One region of the Streptomyces sp. NPDC053427 genome, then DNA from elsewhere that is predicted to be linked to it. Evidence: riboswitches for the same ligand, from Rfam matches in the RefSeq annotation. Region 1 holds a riboswitch; each other region holds the start of a gene.
What was found. Region 1 has a riboswitch for cyclic di-AMP ahead of ACIGWZ_RS36555 (M23 family metallopeptidase). Riboswitches for the same ligand answer to the same signal wherever they lie in the genome.

Region 1 (4,683 bases):
CCTTCAGGTGGGCGGGGCTGCGGCGGACGGCGGCACGGGCGGCGCCCAGCGGCTCCAACAGGGCGCGGATGTCCAGGAGATCGGCCGCTTCCTGCTCGGTGGGCTCGGCGACGCAGGCGCCCGCATGGTGGCGGGTGGTGACGAAGCCCTCGGACTGCAGGGTACGCAGCGCCTCGCGGACCGGGACTCTGGAGACGCCGTAGCGGGCCGCGAGAATTTCCTCGATCAGCCGGCTCCCCGGCGCAAGCGCACCGGAGACAATGTCGTCGCGAATCGCCGTGCACACCGCATGCGCGGAAAGATGGCCTCGCATCGTCCGTGCCTCCGCCGTAATCCCCGGGAAACTCCGCCGATCGGCGGGTTTTCCGTGACTCTATTCGACCGGGACGAGATTTCCGACGGGCTCCGGGAATTCAGGGATATTTTTTGGCCACGGGGCGGGACGGCCGGCGCCTGCCGCGCACCGGATACGCGGAAGCCCCGGCCGTCGGCCGGGGCTCCACCAGGACGCGTGGGGCGTCAGACGCCGACGCCGTGCGCGCGCAGGTACGCGATCGGGTCGATGTCCGAACCGTAGTCGGGGCCGGTGCGGGCCTCGAAGTGGAGGTGCGGACCGGTGACGTTGCCGGTGGCACCCGAGAGGCCTATCTGCTGGCCGGGAGTGACGGTCTGACCGACCGACACCCCGATGGACGACAGGTGGCCGTACTGGGTGTACGTGCCGTCGTGCATCTTGATCACGATGTTGTTGCCGTACGAGCCGCCCCAGCCGGCCTCGACGACGGTGCCCGAGCCGACGGTGTGGACGGAGGTGCCGGTGGCGGCGTGGAAGTCGATGCCGGTGTGGCTGCCGGAGGACCACAGGCCGCTGGAGGCCTTGTAGCCGGTGGAGACGTAGGAGCCGGCTATCGGGGCGACGAAGGCGTTGAGCCGCTTGCGCTCCGCGTCGCGGGCCGCGCGCTCCTTGGCCTCCCGCTCCTCCTTGGCCTTCGCCTCTGCCTTCTTCTTGGCGGCCTCGGCGAGCCGCTGGGCCTCGTCGGCCGCCTTCTTCGCCACGGCCGCGGCCCTCGCCTGCACCGCGGCGGCCTCGGCGGCCGTCTGCTGCGCGTCGGCCTGGGCCTCGACGCGGCTGGCGAGCTCGTCGCCCATCACGACGGCCTGCCGCAGGCCGGTGTCCTCGGCGTGCGTCTCGCCGGTGGCGGCCAGCGCCGGCGAGGCGACGGAGGCGACGACGCCGGAGGCCGCGAGGGTGGCGATGCCGGCGAACTTGCGGGTCGTACGAGCCGTGCGGCTGGCACGACGATGCTTCCCGGTGGCACGGGTGAACGCCATCTGGTGGCTTGTCCTTTCCTTCCTTCTCGCCTACCGGGTTAGCTGACGGGTTCGGAGCAGGAAGGTCTCCTACGGGCTCCTCCGGAGAGGGACCCGATTCACCCCAGGGGACGTGTGGGTCCCCGGCTCCCCTGGCTCGCGCCGTACGGGGACTCGGCGATGACTGTCCGGTGCCACTGTTGTGGCGGACCTGTGACGAACAGTCGGACCGACGCTAATCGGGACATCTTTCAATCGGCAAACAGAACCGGCGCTTTGTGCCGTACGCCACAAGGACACCGGGCAACCAGCCGCAACAATCCGGACATACGGCGGCTCCCGTGGTGGACGTGCACCACGGGAGCCGCTCTGTCGCTTCACGGCCGGCCGGATTCCCCAGCCGGTACCTGACCGGCAGTCAGCCGGCGGGGGTCAGCCGCCGACGACCGTCACCGTGCCGATGCCCAGTTCCCTGACGGGCTCCGTGATCTGCGCGGCGTCACCCACCAGGACCGTCACCAGGCGGTCCACGGGGAAGGCGCTGACGGCGGCCGCGGTCGCCTCGACCGTCCCGGTCTCGGCGAGCCGGGCGTACAGCTGCGCCTGGAAGTCGTCCGGGAGGTGCTGCTCCACCTGGTCGGCGAGCGTGCCGGCGACGGCCGCTGCGGTCTCGTACTTCAGCGGCGCGACGCCGACGAGGTTCTGCACGGCAACATCCCGCTCGGCGTCCGTCAGCCCCTCTGCCGCAAGGGTGCGCAGCACCTGCCAGAGGTCCTCGAGGGCCGGCCCCGTGGAGGCGGTGTCCACCGACCCGCTGATGGCGAGCATGGCGGCGCCGCTGCCGTCCGCCGACGAGCGCAGTACCTGGCCGAAGGCGCGCACCCCGTAGGTGTAGCCCTTCTCCTCGCGCAGCACCCGGTCCAGCCGGGAGGTGAGCGTGCCGCCCAGGCAGTACGTGCCGAGCACCTGCGCGGGCCAGACCCGATCGTGCCGGTCGGCGCCGATGCGGCCGATCAGCAGCTGCGTCTGGACGGCTCCGGGGCGGTCGACGATGACCACGCGGCCGGTGTCGTCGGCGGTGATCGCCGAGGGCTTCAGCGGCTCGGCGGTGGAGCCGCTCCAAGCGCTCAGGGTGTCGGCGAGCGCCGCCTGGAGGTCGACGCCGGTGAGGTCGCCGACGATGACGGCGGTGCCCGTGGCGGGCCGTACGTGGGCGTCGTAGAAGGCGCGGACCGCCGCGGCATCGATGCGCTCGACGGTCTCCTCGGTGCCCTGGCGGGGCCGCGACATCCGGGAAGTGGCCGGGAACAGCTCCTTGGACAGCGCCATCGCGGCCCGTCGCGCCGGGTTGGCGAGCTCGTGCGGGATCTCGTCGAGGCGGTTGCGTACCAGCCGCTCGATCTCGCTGTCAGGGAAGGCGGGGGCGCGCAGCGCGTCGGCGAGCAGACCGAGCGCGCGGGGCAGCCGCGACACCGGCACCTCGAGGGAGACCCGCAGGCCGGGGTGGTCGGCGTGCGCATCCAGGGTGGCGCCGCAGCGCTCCAGCTCGGCGGCGAACTCCTCGGCGTCGTGCTTGTCGGTGCCCTCGGACAGGGCGCGCGCCATGATCGTGGCGACGCCGTCCAGGCCCTCCGGCTCGGCCTCCAGAGGGGCGACGAGGTTGATCTCGACGGCGACGACCTGCTGGCCGGGACGGTGGCTGGTCAGGAGGGTGAGCCCGTTGGCGAGTTGGGAGCGCTCGGGGGCCGGGAAGGCCCAGGGCTTGGGCGCGCCGCCCTTGGGCTGGGGGTGGAAGTCCATGGCGGTCGCGGCGGAATCTGCGCGGGTGGTGGAGTCGCTCACCGGTCCTCCTCCTCCTTCTCGGTGTCGGCGGCCGGGTCGGCCGGGGCGGTCGGCTCGGTGGGCTCGTACACGAGCACCGCGCGGTTGTCGGGGCGCAGCCGGGCCTCGGCGACCGCCTGCACCTCCTCGGGAGTGATGTCCAGGACGCGCTGGACGGCACTCAGCGCAAGCTGCGGGTCACCGAACAGCACGGCGAAGCGGCACAGTTCGTCGGCGCGGCCGCTGACCGTGGCCAGGCGGTCCAGCCATTCGCGCTCCAACTGGGCCTGCGCGCGCTCCATCTCCTCCGGGGTCGGCCCCTCGGCGGCGAAGCGGGCCAGCTCCTCGTCGACGGCGCTCTCGATGGCGGGTACCTCCACGCCGGCGGACGTCTTCACGTCCAGCCAGCCCAGCGAGGGCGCCCCGGCCAGCCGCAGCAGGCCGAAACCGGCGGCCACGGCGGTGCGGTCGCGGCGCACCAGGCGGTTGTAGAGCCGGGAGGACTCGCCGCCGCCCAGGACGGTCAGCGCGAGGTCCGCGGCGTCCGCCTCACGGGTGCCGTCGTGCGGCAGCCGGTAGGCCGCCATGAGGGCACGGGAAGGCACTTCCTCCTCGACGACCTCGCGCAGCTCGCCGCCGATGACCTCGGGCAGCGAACCGTCGCGCGGCGGCTGCTTGCCGTTGTGCGCGGGGATGGAACCGAAGTACTTCTCCACCCAGGCCAGCGTCTGCTCGGGGTCGATGTCCCCGACGATCGACAGGACGGCGTTGTTGGGCGCGTAGTACGTGCGGAAGAACGCCCGCGCGTCCTCCAGAGAGGCCGCGTCCAGATCGGCCATCGACCCGATGGGGGTGTGGTGGTACGGGTGGCCCTCCGGGTACGCCATGGCCGTCAGCTTCTCGAAGGCCGTGCCGTAGGGGACGTTGTCGTAACGCTGGCGGCGCTCGTTCTTGACGACGTCGCGCTGGTTCTCCAGGGACTCGTCGTCGAGCGCGGTCAGCAGCGAGCCCATCCGGTCCGCCTCCAGCCAGAGCGCGAGCTCCAGCTCATGGGCGGGCATGGTCTCGAAGTAGTTGGTGCGCTCGAAGCTCGTGGTGCCGTTCAGCGATCCGCCGGCGCCCTGGACGAGCTCGAAGTGGCCATTGCCCTGCACCTGCGCGGAACCCTGGAACATGAGGTGCTCGAAGAGGTGAGCCAGGCCCGTACGGCCCTTGACCTCGTGGCGGGAGCCGACGTCGTACCACAGGCACACCGCTGCAACCGGGGTCAGGTGGTCTTCGGAGAGCACCACGCGCAGGCCGTTGGCCAGCCGGTGCTCGGTCGCTGTCAGGCCGCCGGAGCCGGCTTGTTCTGTGGCCGTGTGACCCATGGGCATGTACGTCCCTTCGATCCGCTTGCGAGGAAGTCCTGTCACTGTATGCAACCGCGCCGACATCTGGCGAAGTTCCCGGACGAGCGGACCCGTACGGAGGGCCTGTGAGGCGGCCCCGAGCCGCCGAAAGGGGAGTCGCGGTCGGCGTTGTCAGTGGGGCGGTCCACAATGGTCCGCG
Region 2 (4,683 bases), on a different contig from region 1:
GTATCGCAGTCATGCGATTCTGCAACGTTGGGGAGCGGGGGGTTATTCCCGGGCGGGGGCTATTCCCGGGCGGCCGCTCCCCCTTCCAAGGGAGCCGGCCCCACCCAGGGACGCCGGCCCCTCCCCCCGGTACGTCAGACGTTCACCCCGTGGTCCCGCAGCCACGGCATCGGGTCGATCGGGTCGCCGGCTCCCGGGCGGACCTCCAGGTGGAGGTGCGGGCCGGTGACGTTGCCGGTGGCGCCGACGCGGGCGATGACATCGCCGGTGTTGACCTTGCCGGAGGTCTTCACCATGGAGGACAGGTGGCAGAACCAGAGCTCGGTGCCGTCGTCGAGGGTGAGGACGAGGCGGTAGCCGTACGAACCGGCCCAGCCCGCCTGGGTGATGGTGCCGGAGTGAACTGCCTTGACGGGAGTGCCGGTCGGTGCGGCGAAGTCCTGTCCGGTGTGGTCCGCGGCCCAGCGGTCGCCGGCCTGGCCGAAGCTGGCGGTGAGGGTGAAGGAGGTCACCGGGGTGATGAAGCTCTTGGCCAGTTCGGCGAGGCGTTCGGCCTCCGCCTTTCTGCGGGCCGCCTCCGCCGCCTCGCGCTTGGCCTTGAGCTCCGCCGCCTGCTTGGCGGCCGCGGCCTTCTCGGCCGCCTCGTGGTGCGCGGCGGCGGCCTTCGCGGCCTGATCGACGGCGGCCGATTCGGCGGCGTCGCGGGCCTCCTGCTCGGCGGCGCCCTGCTGCGCGTCGGCCTGCTGGAGGATGCGGTGGCGCAGCGCCTCGCCGGCGCCGGTGCCCTGGGCCGCCTCGTGCCGGGTCAGGCCCGCCTGGGTGAGAGGGCCGGCGGCGGGCGCGGAGTCGGCGTCCGCGGCGGAGTGCGACGGCCCGGAGTCGGATATGAGGCCGCCGATGCCGGGGAGGGACTCGGCGTCCGGCAGATTCTCGGCGATGTCGTGGGCCATGCCGCCGATGTCGGGCATCGAGATCGGGACCGGCGGGCGGCCCTCGGCCGTGGCCATGCCGCCCGCGCCGACCGCCGCGATGACGCCGACGCCCAGGACCGTACCGCTGCGCGCGAGTCCGCTGCCGCGCTGCTTGGCCACCCGGTGCTTGCCGCGGACGGAGCGGACGGACTCCTCGGTGGGGTTCCACTCCTCCCACGGTCCCTCGCCGTCACGCGCGCCGTCGCGTTCGCGGTCGCCGCCCTGGTAGACGACACCGGAGCCGTCGAAACGGCCTTCGTCGTCGAACGGATCCCGGTGATCGAGGTCGCCGGCGGACGGAGCCTCGGGGGCAGGCCTGTTGGACGCCACGGGGGCGCACTCCTTTCCTTCCTTCACGCCTACCGGGTTAGCTGACGGGTTCGGAGCAGGAAGGTCTCCTACGGGCGCCTCTGGTGGGAGGCGTCCGATTCACCCCAAGGTGGTGGTTCCCCGGTTCCCTCGGTGCAGTTCATGCATGCCGTGCGGATGGTGCAGACGGTGCACAGGTGCGAATCGCGCGGAGCCAGCGGTCATGTGGGGCGGTGCCGGTCGGCGCTGTTCAGTGCCCACTGGCGCCCGTCGTGCACATGCGCTCGGTCCGTACGGGTGGTCCTGCGTGCCGTGATGACGTGCGTGACGTGCATGGCGTGCGCTTGCGGGATTCGGCGTCGGCGCGCGGTGCCGCCTCTTGCGACGGCTGGGACGACCGCGCTCCGTTATCGGACAGTAATAGAGACCACGGTCGTTTTCCAAGCCTTCCGGGGAATCCGTATGCGCTCCGGATGAGCTTTGGCGTGGACTTTTTCGCCCACGGCGGGAACAAAGCGGGCGACTTGACCGGGATTCAGTAAACGATCTTCCGGTGATTGTGCGTCAGTTGTTATGCGGAGGGGTGCCCGCCCATTACGGAGCGTGAGAGCAGTAACGTCGGATCATGGTCGTCAACGTGGTCAACGTCGTGAACAGCGCGCAGACAGTGGCGGATCGGTACCGGGAGTTCTCCTGGAACCAGGCGCGGGGACGGTCCGACGCCCACGCGGAGTTGACCGCCCGGATCAGCCACGACGCGGAGTTCTGCGACCTGTTGTCGGGATCGCTGCCGGCCGGGAACGCCCAGCGGCCCACCCTCCTCCTGGCCGCCGTCCGCTACCTCGACGGGCCGCACGCCGAGCTGGGACCGCGCGACGAGACGGCGTACGGACGCTGGCGCGAGTGGACCGTCCGGCACTGGGACGAGGTCCGTGCCGTCATCATGGGGCGCGCCGAGCGGACCAGTGACCCGGCGCACTGCGCCACGCTGCTGCCGCTCCTCGCCCGCCTGCCGCAGCCGCTGGCGCTGCTGGAGGTCGGGGCGGGGGCGGGACTGTGCCTGCAGCCCGATCGGTACCGGTACCGCTACGAGGGGGACGGCGCGGGCCACGGGACGGAATGCGGGGCGCCCGGGAGCCCGGTGACGTTCGTGTGCCGGACGAGCGGCGCCGGTCACGGCTCCGTCCCCGCCGCGCCGCAGGCCCCCACCCGCCTCCCCGACATCGCCTGGCGCGCCGGCATCGACCCCGACCCGCTCGACCCGGTCGCCGACCGCGACGACCTCCGCTGGCTCCAGTCCCTGCTCTGGCCCGGGGACGGGTACGGGGGCCACAGCGCCCACGGCTTCCACGGCCGGAACCGCGCCGACCGGCTCGCGGCCGCCGTGGAAGCCGTACGCCCCGCGCCCCGCCCCCGGATCGTGCGCGGCGATCCCCTCGACGCGCTGCCCGCGCTGGCCGCCGAGGCCCCGCCCGAGGCGACGCTGGTCATCTTCCACACGGCCGCCCTGGCCTCCCTCCCGCTCGCCCGCCGCGAGGAGTTCGCCGCTCTCGTACGGTCGCTGCTCGCCGAGCGGGACGGCCCCGGCCACTGGGTCTCCCACGAGCACCACACCGTCCTGCCCTGGATCACCGCCCCGGCCCACCGGGCCCTGCGCCCCGAGGACGCCCGGCTGCTGACCCTCGCGCTGGACGAGCGCCCGGTCGCCCTCACCGGCCCGGACGGCGAGAGCCTGCACTGGCTCCCCGAGGTCGCGCCGGCCGGATGAACTACTCCCCCAGCGGCCGCTGCACCGCCAGCAGCGCCATGTCGTCCGCCTGCGCCCCGCCCGTATGCCGGGCGACGTCCGCGGCCAGGGTGTCCAGGAGGGCGTCCGGCCCGGGGAAGTGGCGGCCGCGCAGCCGGTCGGGCGCGTCGTAGAAGCAGCCGGTCCGGTCCCTGGCCTCGGTCACACCGTCCGTGAACAGCAGCAGCAGCGAACCGGCCGGGAAGAACGTCTCGTCCACCCGGTCCGGCCACCCGGCGACGTCGCTCATCCCCAGCGGCAGCGCGGGCGAGGCGGGGGGCAGTTCGCACAGCCCGCCGTCGGGGGAGAGCAGCAGCGGGGCCGGATGGCCGCGGTTGAGGAGGCGCAGGACGGAGCGGGTGCCGGACGGGATCTCCACCAGAACGGCCGTGGTGAACCCCTCGAACTGGTCCAGCCCCGCGCGCCGCCCGCCCTCCCGTTGCAGCGCCCGCTCCAGCCGGCCCGCCACCGCCTCCAAGGTGGCCTCCTGTTCGGCCGCCTCCCGGAAGGCTCCGATGACGATCACCGCGGCCTCCACCGCCTCCAGCCCCTTGCCCCGGACATCGCCGACGATCAGCCGTACGCCGTGCGGGGTCTCCTGCACCGCATAGAGATCGCCGCCGATGCGCGCGTCGGCCTGCGCGGCCACATAGCGCGCGGCGACCGCGAACCCGCCGATCCGGTCGGGCGGGGTGGGCAGCAGGGCCCGCTGGGCGGCCTCGGCGACATCGCGTACGGAGGCGAGGCGGGCGTCGCTGCGCCGGACGACCCGGTTGATGGCGAGCGCCAGGAAGGCGACGACCAGGACGGTCAGGGCCTCGGTGACGGACTGGGTGTTGTCCTGGGTGCTGTGGTACATGGCGATGAGGAACTCGCCCACGAGCGCCACCGCGACCGTGACGGCCGTACCGGCCAGGGAGTAGAGGGGCGCCGCGACCAGGGGAGCGGCGGAGAAGAACGGGGCGGCGGTGTACTGGGGCGGCGTGCCCACGTCGAAGGCCACGCCGCCGGCTATCAGGACGGCGGGCAGCCAGCGGGCCAGGCGGCGACCGCGCGACGACGTCCGGGCGCGGCGCTCCTCCCTCTCGCCCGCGCGGTTCCCGCCGCCTCGAAGCATCCGCACCGGCCTCTTCCCACTGCCCAGGCTCTCGCCACCGCCAAGGCCTCCGACGTCCCAAGGGTTTCGGGTACCGGCCCGGTCGGCGAATCGTCATGGGCCGTACGGGTCACGGGCACGGGCGGCGCCCCGGAGGCTATCCGCGAAGACGGATTCCCTTGACGGCGTTGTCGAAGACCGGCCGGTACGCGTGCCACTGTTCGTTCGGCGCGGAGAGGTAGACGACGTACTGCGTGCCGTCGGTGCCGGAGAACGCCAACTCCACCGCCCGGTACTCCCGCAGCGTGCCGTCGAACGTGAACTCCCAGTACCCCGCGGGCCGTCCCCGGAACGTCGTGGGAGCCATCCGCACCCGCTCGTAGTTCCGGTTGTCCCGACGCGTCTGGGCCTCTTCCGTGTCACGCCAGTGCCGGACGGGATCGGACCCGGCGAACTCGACGACGTTGACCCTCAGGCCCACCCGCCGGGTCGGGTCCAGATAGGCGATTTCACCGCCGGGC
Region 3 (4,683 bases), on a different contig from region 1:
TTGGCGAGCACCCGCAGATACGCGAGGACGTCGCGGACCTCCTTGCGCTCGTAGAAGCGCACCCCGCCGACGACCTTGTAGGGCAGCCCGACCCGGATGAAGATCTCTTCGAAGACACGGGACTGGGCGTTGGTGCGGTAGAAGACGGCGACATCGCCGGCCTTGGCGTCGCCCGCGTCCGTCAGCCGGTCGATCTCGTCGGCGACGAACTGCGCCTCGTCGTGCTCGGTGTCCGCGACATAGCCGGTGATCTTGGGGCCGGCGCCGGCGTCCGTCCAGAGGTTCTTGGGGCGACGGTTCTCGTTGCGCTCGATGACGGCGTTGGCGGCCGACAGGATCGTCTGCGACGAGCGGTAGTTCTGCTCCAGCAGGATCGTGGTCGCGTCCGGGTAGTCCTCCTCGAACTGGAGGATGTTGCGGATCGTGGCGCCGCGGAAGGCGTAGATCGACTGGTCGGCGTCACCGACGACGCACAGCTCGGCGGCGGGCATCTCGTCGGTGCCGGGGCCGACCAGCTCGCGGACGAGGGTGTACTGGGCGTGGTTGGTGTCCTGGTACTCGTCGACGAGGACATGACGGAAGCGGCGGCGGTAGTGCTCCGCGACATCCGGGAAGGCCTGGAGCAGGTTGACCGTCGTCATGATGATGTCGTCGAAGTCCAGGGCGTTGGCCTCGCGCAGCCGCGACTGGTACATCGCATACGCCTCGGCCAGCGTCTTCTCGAACCCGTCGGCGGCCGTCCCGGCGAAGGTCTCCTCGTCGATGAGCTCGTTCTTGAGGTTGGAGATCTTGGCGCTGAAGGACTTGGGCGGGAAGCGCTTGGGGTCCAGATCCAGATCGCGGCAGACCAGGGCCATCAGGCGCTTGGAGTCGGCGGCGTCGTAGATCGAGAAGGACGAGGTGAAGCCGAGCTTCTTGCTCTCCCGGCGCAGGATGCGGACGCAGGCGCTGTGGAAGGTGGAGACCCACATGGCGTTGGCGCGCGGGCCGACCAGGTCCTCCACGCGCTCCTTCATCTCGCCCGCGGCCTTGTTCGTGAACGTGATCGCGAGGATCTGGCCGGGGTGGACATGGCGCTCGGCGAGCAGATGCGCGATGCGGTGGGTGAGCACCCGGGTCTTGCCGGAACCGGCGCCGGCGACGATCAGCAGCGGGCTGCCGTGGTGGACCACGGCGGCCTTCTGCTCGTCGTTGAGGCCTTCGAGCAGCGCGGCCGCGTCCACCACGGGGCGGGCGGCGCCGTCGCGGTAGTACGCCTCCTGGTGCACCGGCGCGTCGAATCTGCCGCCGAAGAGGTCGGCAGGGATCTCCTCCGGGGCCGGGCCGTGCTCGTCCTCGGGGGGCGGAGGGTGTTCGTCCTCGCCCTTGGGGCCGAGGTCCGCCAGGAAGCTGTCGTCAAAGAGGCTGCTCATCGCCCACCGAGTCTAGGCCGCCGCACCGACAGCCCGCCGCCGCCTCCACAGATCCGGCCCACGGACGCCGGCCCGCGTCCTTTGGGCGCGCCTTTGGGGTGCACCTTTGGGCCACCTCTCTGACCCCGTCCCTGGACCCCGTCCCTGGATCGCTTCCCTGGGCCGCGTCCCTGGATCGCATCGGTAGCTCGCATCGGCGGCTCCCATCGGCGGGCTCGCAACCATGGGATCGCAATCAGATCACGAAAAGGTTTCGGGCATATCGAACATCAGCCTTCACAGGAGCCACACCAGTTGGCTACCGTGCCTGCTCGGGCTGCCCGCATCCCCGCGGACGACAGTGTCTGCACGGGCCGCCTCCGCCGAGTCCGGCCCTGCCCCCAGGCACCCGGAGCCGGGGACCCACCAGCACCACCGGGGTGAATCGGCCGGTGCGGCCGCCAGCGGCGGACGTATCGACCGTAGGGCAAGCCTTCCGTCAGCGACACCGCCCGAACCCGACAGCTAACCCGGTAGGCGGTCCACGGAAGGAGTCGCCGGCCTTGGCGTCGCATCGCAAGCCGCGCACCCGCGTTCTCACCTCGCCCGGGAGCCGCCGCACGGCGGCCGGGCTCACCACCGCCGCCCTCGCCTCGGTCACCCTGCTCTCGCAGTCCGCCGAGGCCGCCCCCAGGGCACCCAAGCCCACCATCGAAGAGGTCAAGCAGAAGGTCGACGGGCTCTACCACCAGGCCGAGGTGGCCACCCAGAAGTACAACGCCGCCAAGGAGGGCGCCGAGCGGCAGCGCGCCACGGTCAATCATCTGCTCGACGCCGCCGCCAAGCGCGCGGAAAAGATGAACGAGTCCCGGCGCGAGCTGGGCACCTTCGCCTCCGCGCAGTACCGCACCGGCGGGATGAACCCCACGACGCAGCTGATGCTCGCCAAGGACCCGCAGGACTTCTTCGACCGTACGCACCTGATGGAGCGGCTGACCGGCCGGCAGAAGCAGGCGGTCACCGACTACCAGGAGGAGCAGGCGGCCGCCGCCCGGCAGCGGGCCAAGGCGACCGAGAGCCTGGACCGGCTCCAGGCGTCGCAGGCCTCGCTGAAGGAATCCAAGCGGTCCGTCCAGGACAAGCTGGCCGAGGCCCGGCAGCTGCTGTCCCGGCTGACCGCCCAGGAGAAGGCGCGGCTGGCGGAGCTGGAGCGCAGGAAGGAGGCGGCCGCCAAGCGCCGGGCCGAGGAGCTGGCGCGGCAGCAGGCCGAGAAGGAGCGCCAACAGCACCAGAACGACGGCGGCTCGACGGGCGGCCAGACCGGTGGCGGCTCCACCGGTGGCGGGTCGACCGACGGCGGCTCGTACTCCACCAAGGCCGAAAAGGCGCTCGCCTTTGCCCGCTCCCAGATGGGCAAGCCGTACGTCTGGGGCGCGACCGGCCCGAATTCCTACGACTGCTCGGGCCTGACGCAGGCGGCGTGGAAGGCGGCCGGGGTCGATCTGCCGCGGACGACATGGGACCAGGTCAAGGTCGGACAGCGGATCGCGACCGGCGACCTCAAGCCCGGTGACCTGGTGTTCTTCTACGACGACATAAGTCACGTAGGCATGTACATAGGCGACGGCAAGATGATCCACGCGCCGCACCCGGGCGCCAACGTCCGGGTGGAGTCGATCTATTACATGCCCATCTACGGGAGCGTCCGGCCGGCCTGAACCGACGGGCCTGAACCGCTTCCCTTACGGGCCGCCACCAAGGGTCTCGCGGGCCCCTACCGGAACGGCTGCCCCCCGAACCACCCCCCACACGCCACCGCGCGGTCGTCCTCTCGAGGGACGACCGCGCGGTGAGCCGTATGTACGGGTGCCGGACCTCAGGTCCAGAGCACCGCGATGAAGATGTTGGCCACCGTGAGCCCGCCGACGGCGCCGAACAGCGGCTTGGCGACCTTCTCCTCGTCCCGCTTGACGTAGACCAGCGCCAGGATCACCACCAGGACGGCCATCTTGATGCCGATCTTGATGTTGTTGACGGTGTGGTCCTGGGCCTGGTTCAGCCCGACCAGCACGATGCCGGTGACCAGCATCGTCAGCGCGCCGTGCAGCATGGCCGGCACAAAGCGGGCGGTCCCCGCGCTCATCGCCTTCATCTGGGTCAGAAAGCCGCCCAGGAGGGAGGCGATACCGATGATGTGCAGGCCGACGAAGATATTGGTTACTACGTCCATAGTGCGGGATCGTATCCGTCGCATAGCACGCGCCTTCAGGCAGGGCGCCCGTAATCGCCGCTTCGATCACGGCAGGCCGCTCCCGGCCCCTTACGCGGCGGGGACTCGCTCACCCGCCCCTCACTCGCGGTCGAAAGCCGCCAATTCCGGCCAACTGGGCGCAACGCCGTGACGTGCAGGTTTAGCGTCCTCACTCCAGGCGGCCGACGCAAGCGCGGCCCGTACGGAAGGAAGTGACGGCCACCGTGGCGTCGCACCGCAAGACCGAGCAGCACCCGCCGGCGACGTTGGCACCGCTGGGTGGCAGCCGCACCGCCCGTAGGGCCGCCACCATCCTGGCCCTCGTCGGCGCCGTCGGCGCCACCGCCTTCAACGGCACCGGCCAGGCCGCTCCCCGTCCCACCCCCGCCCAGGTCAAGGGCCAGGTCGACGCGCTGTACCAGGAGGCAGAGGTGGCGACGCAGCACTACAACGGCGCCAAGGAACAGGCCGATACCGCACGCGCGGAGCTGAGCCGGCTCCAGGACGAGGCCGCCCGCCGGACCCAGAAACTCAACGCCGCCAAGGCCGAGTTGGGCACGATGGCCGGGAACCAGTACCGCTCCGGCGGCGTGGACCCGACCGTACGGCTGATGATGTCCGCCGATCCGCAGCGCTATCTGGACGGCGCCACGATCCTGGAGCGCGCGGGCAGCCACCAGGCGAACGCGGTGGCCGGATATGCGCGCCGGCTCGGCAGCGTCCGCCAGGTCCGCGACCGCGCCGAGGTCACCGCGGAGCGGCTGGAGCGCACCGAGGGCACACTGCGGCGGCAGCGCGTGACGATCGTACGGAAACTGGACTCCGCCGAGGCGCTGCTGGACCGGCTGACGGACGAGCAGCGGCGGCGGATGTCACCCGAGCCGACACCGGCCGCCGCACCGGCGAAGGACGGGGCCCAGGCGCCCAACTCCCGTGCCGCACGCGCCGTTTCGTTCGCCTACGCCGCGCTCGGCAAGCCCTACGTCTGGGGCGCGACCGGCCCCTCCGCATTCGACTGCTCGGGCCTGACCCAGGCCGCCT

Region 2: another riboswitch for cyclic di-AMP. It lies ahead of ACIGWZ_RS38045 (M23 family metallopeptidase); the one in region 1 lies ahead of ACIGWZ_RS36555 (M23 family metallopeptidase).
Region 3: another riboswitch for cyclic di-AMP. It lies ahead of ACIGWZ_RS13520 (NlpC/P60 family protein); the one in region 1 lies ahead of ACIGWZ_RS36555 (M23 family metallopeptidase).

The regions. Positions count from the first base shown of each region.
Region 1 covers NZ_JBITYA010000017.1:82,673-87,355, reverse strand. The annotation lists gene ACIGWZ_RS36560 (GntR family transcriptional regulator) at 1-313, opposite strand, end outside; gene ACIGWZ_RS36555 (M23 family metallopeptidase) at 520-1,332, opposite strand; cyclic di-AMP (ydaO/yuaA leader) riboswitch at 1,345-1,501, opposite strand; gene ACIGWZ_RS36550 (M16 family metallopeptidase) at 1,744-3,111, opposite strand; gene ACIGWZ_RS36545 (M16 family metallopeptidase) at 3,150-4,502, opposite strand.
Region 2 covers NZ_JBITYA010000019.1:109,386-114,068, reverse strand. The annotation lists gene ACIGWZ_RS38050 (aldo/keto reductase) at 1-13, opposite strand, end outside; gene ACIGWZ_RS38045 (M23 family metallopeptidase) at 135-1,301, opposite strand; cyclic di-AMP (ydaO/yuaA leader) riboswitch at 1,313-1,446, opposite strand; gene ACIGWZ_RS38040 (DUF2332 family protein) at 1,906-3,048, shown strand; gene ACIGWZ_RS38035 (PP2C family protein-serine/threonine phosphatase) at 3,050-4,183, opposite strand; gene ACIGWZ_RS38030 (serine/threonine-protein kinase) at 4,320-4,683, opposite strand, start outside.
Region 3 covers NZ_JBITYA010000004.1:407,617-412,299, forward strand. The annotation lists gene pcrA (DNA helicase PcrA) at 1-1,412, opposite strand, end outside; cyclic di-AMP (ydaO/yuaA leader) riboswitch at 1,763-1,947, shown strand; gene ACIGWZ_RS13520 (NlpC/P60 family protein) at 1,955-3,109, shown strand; gene ACIGWZ_RS13525 (hypothetical protein) at 3,268-3,621, opposite strand; gene ACIGWZ_RS13530 (NlpC/P60 family protein) at 3,855-4,683, shown strand, end outside.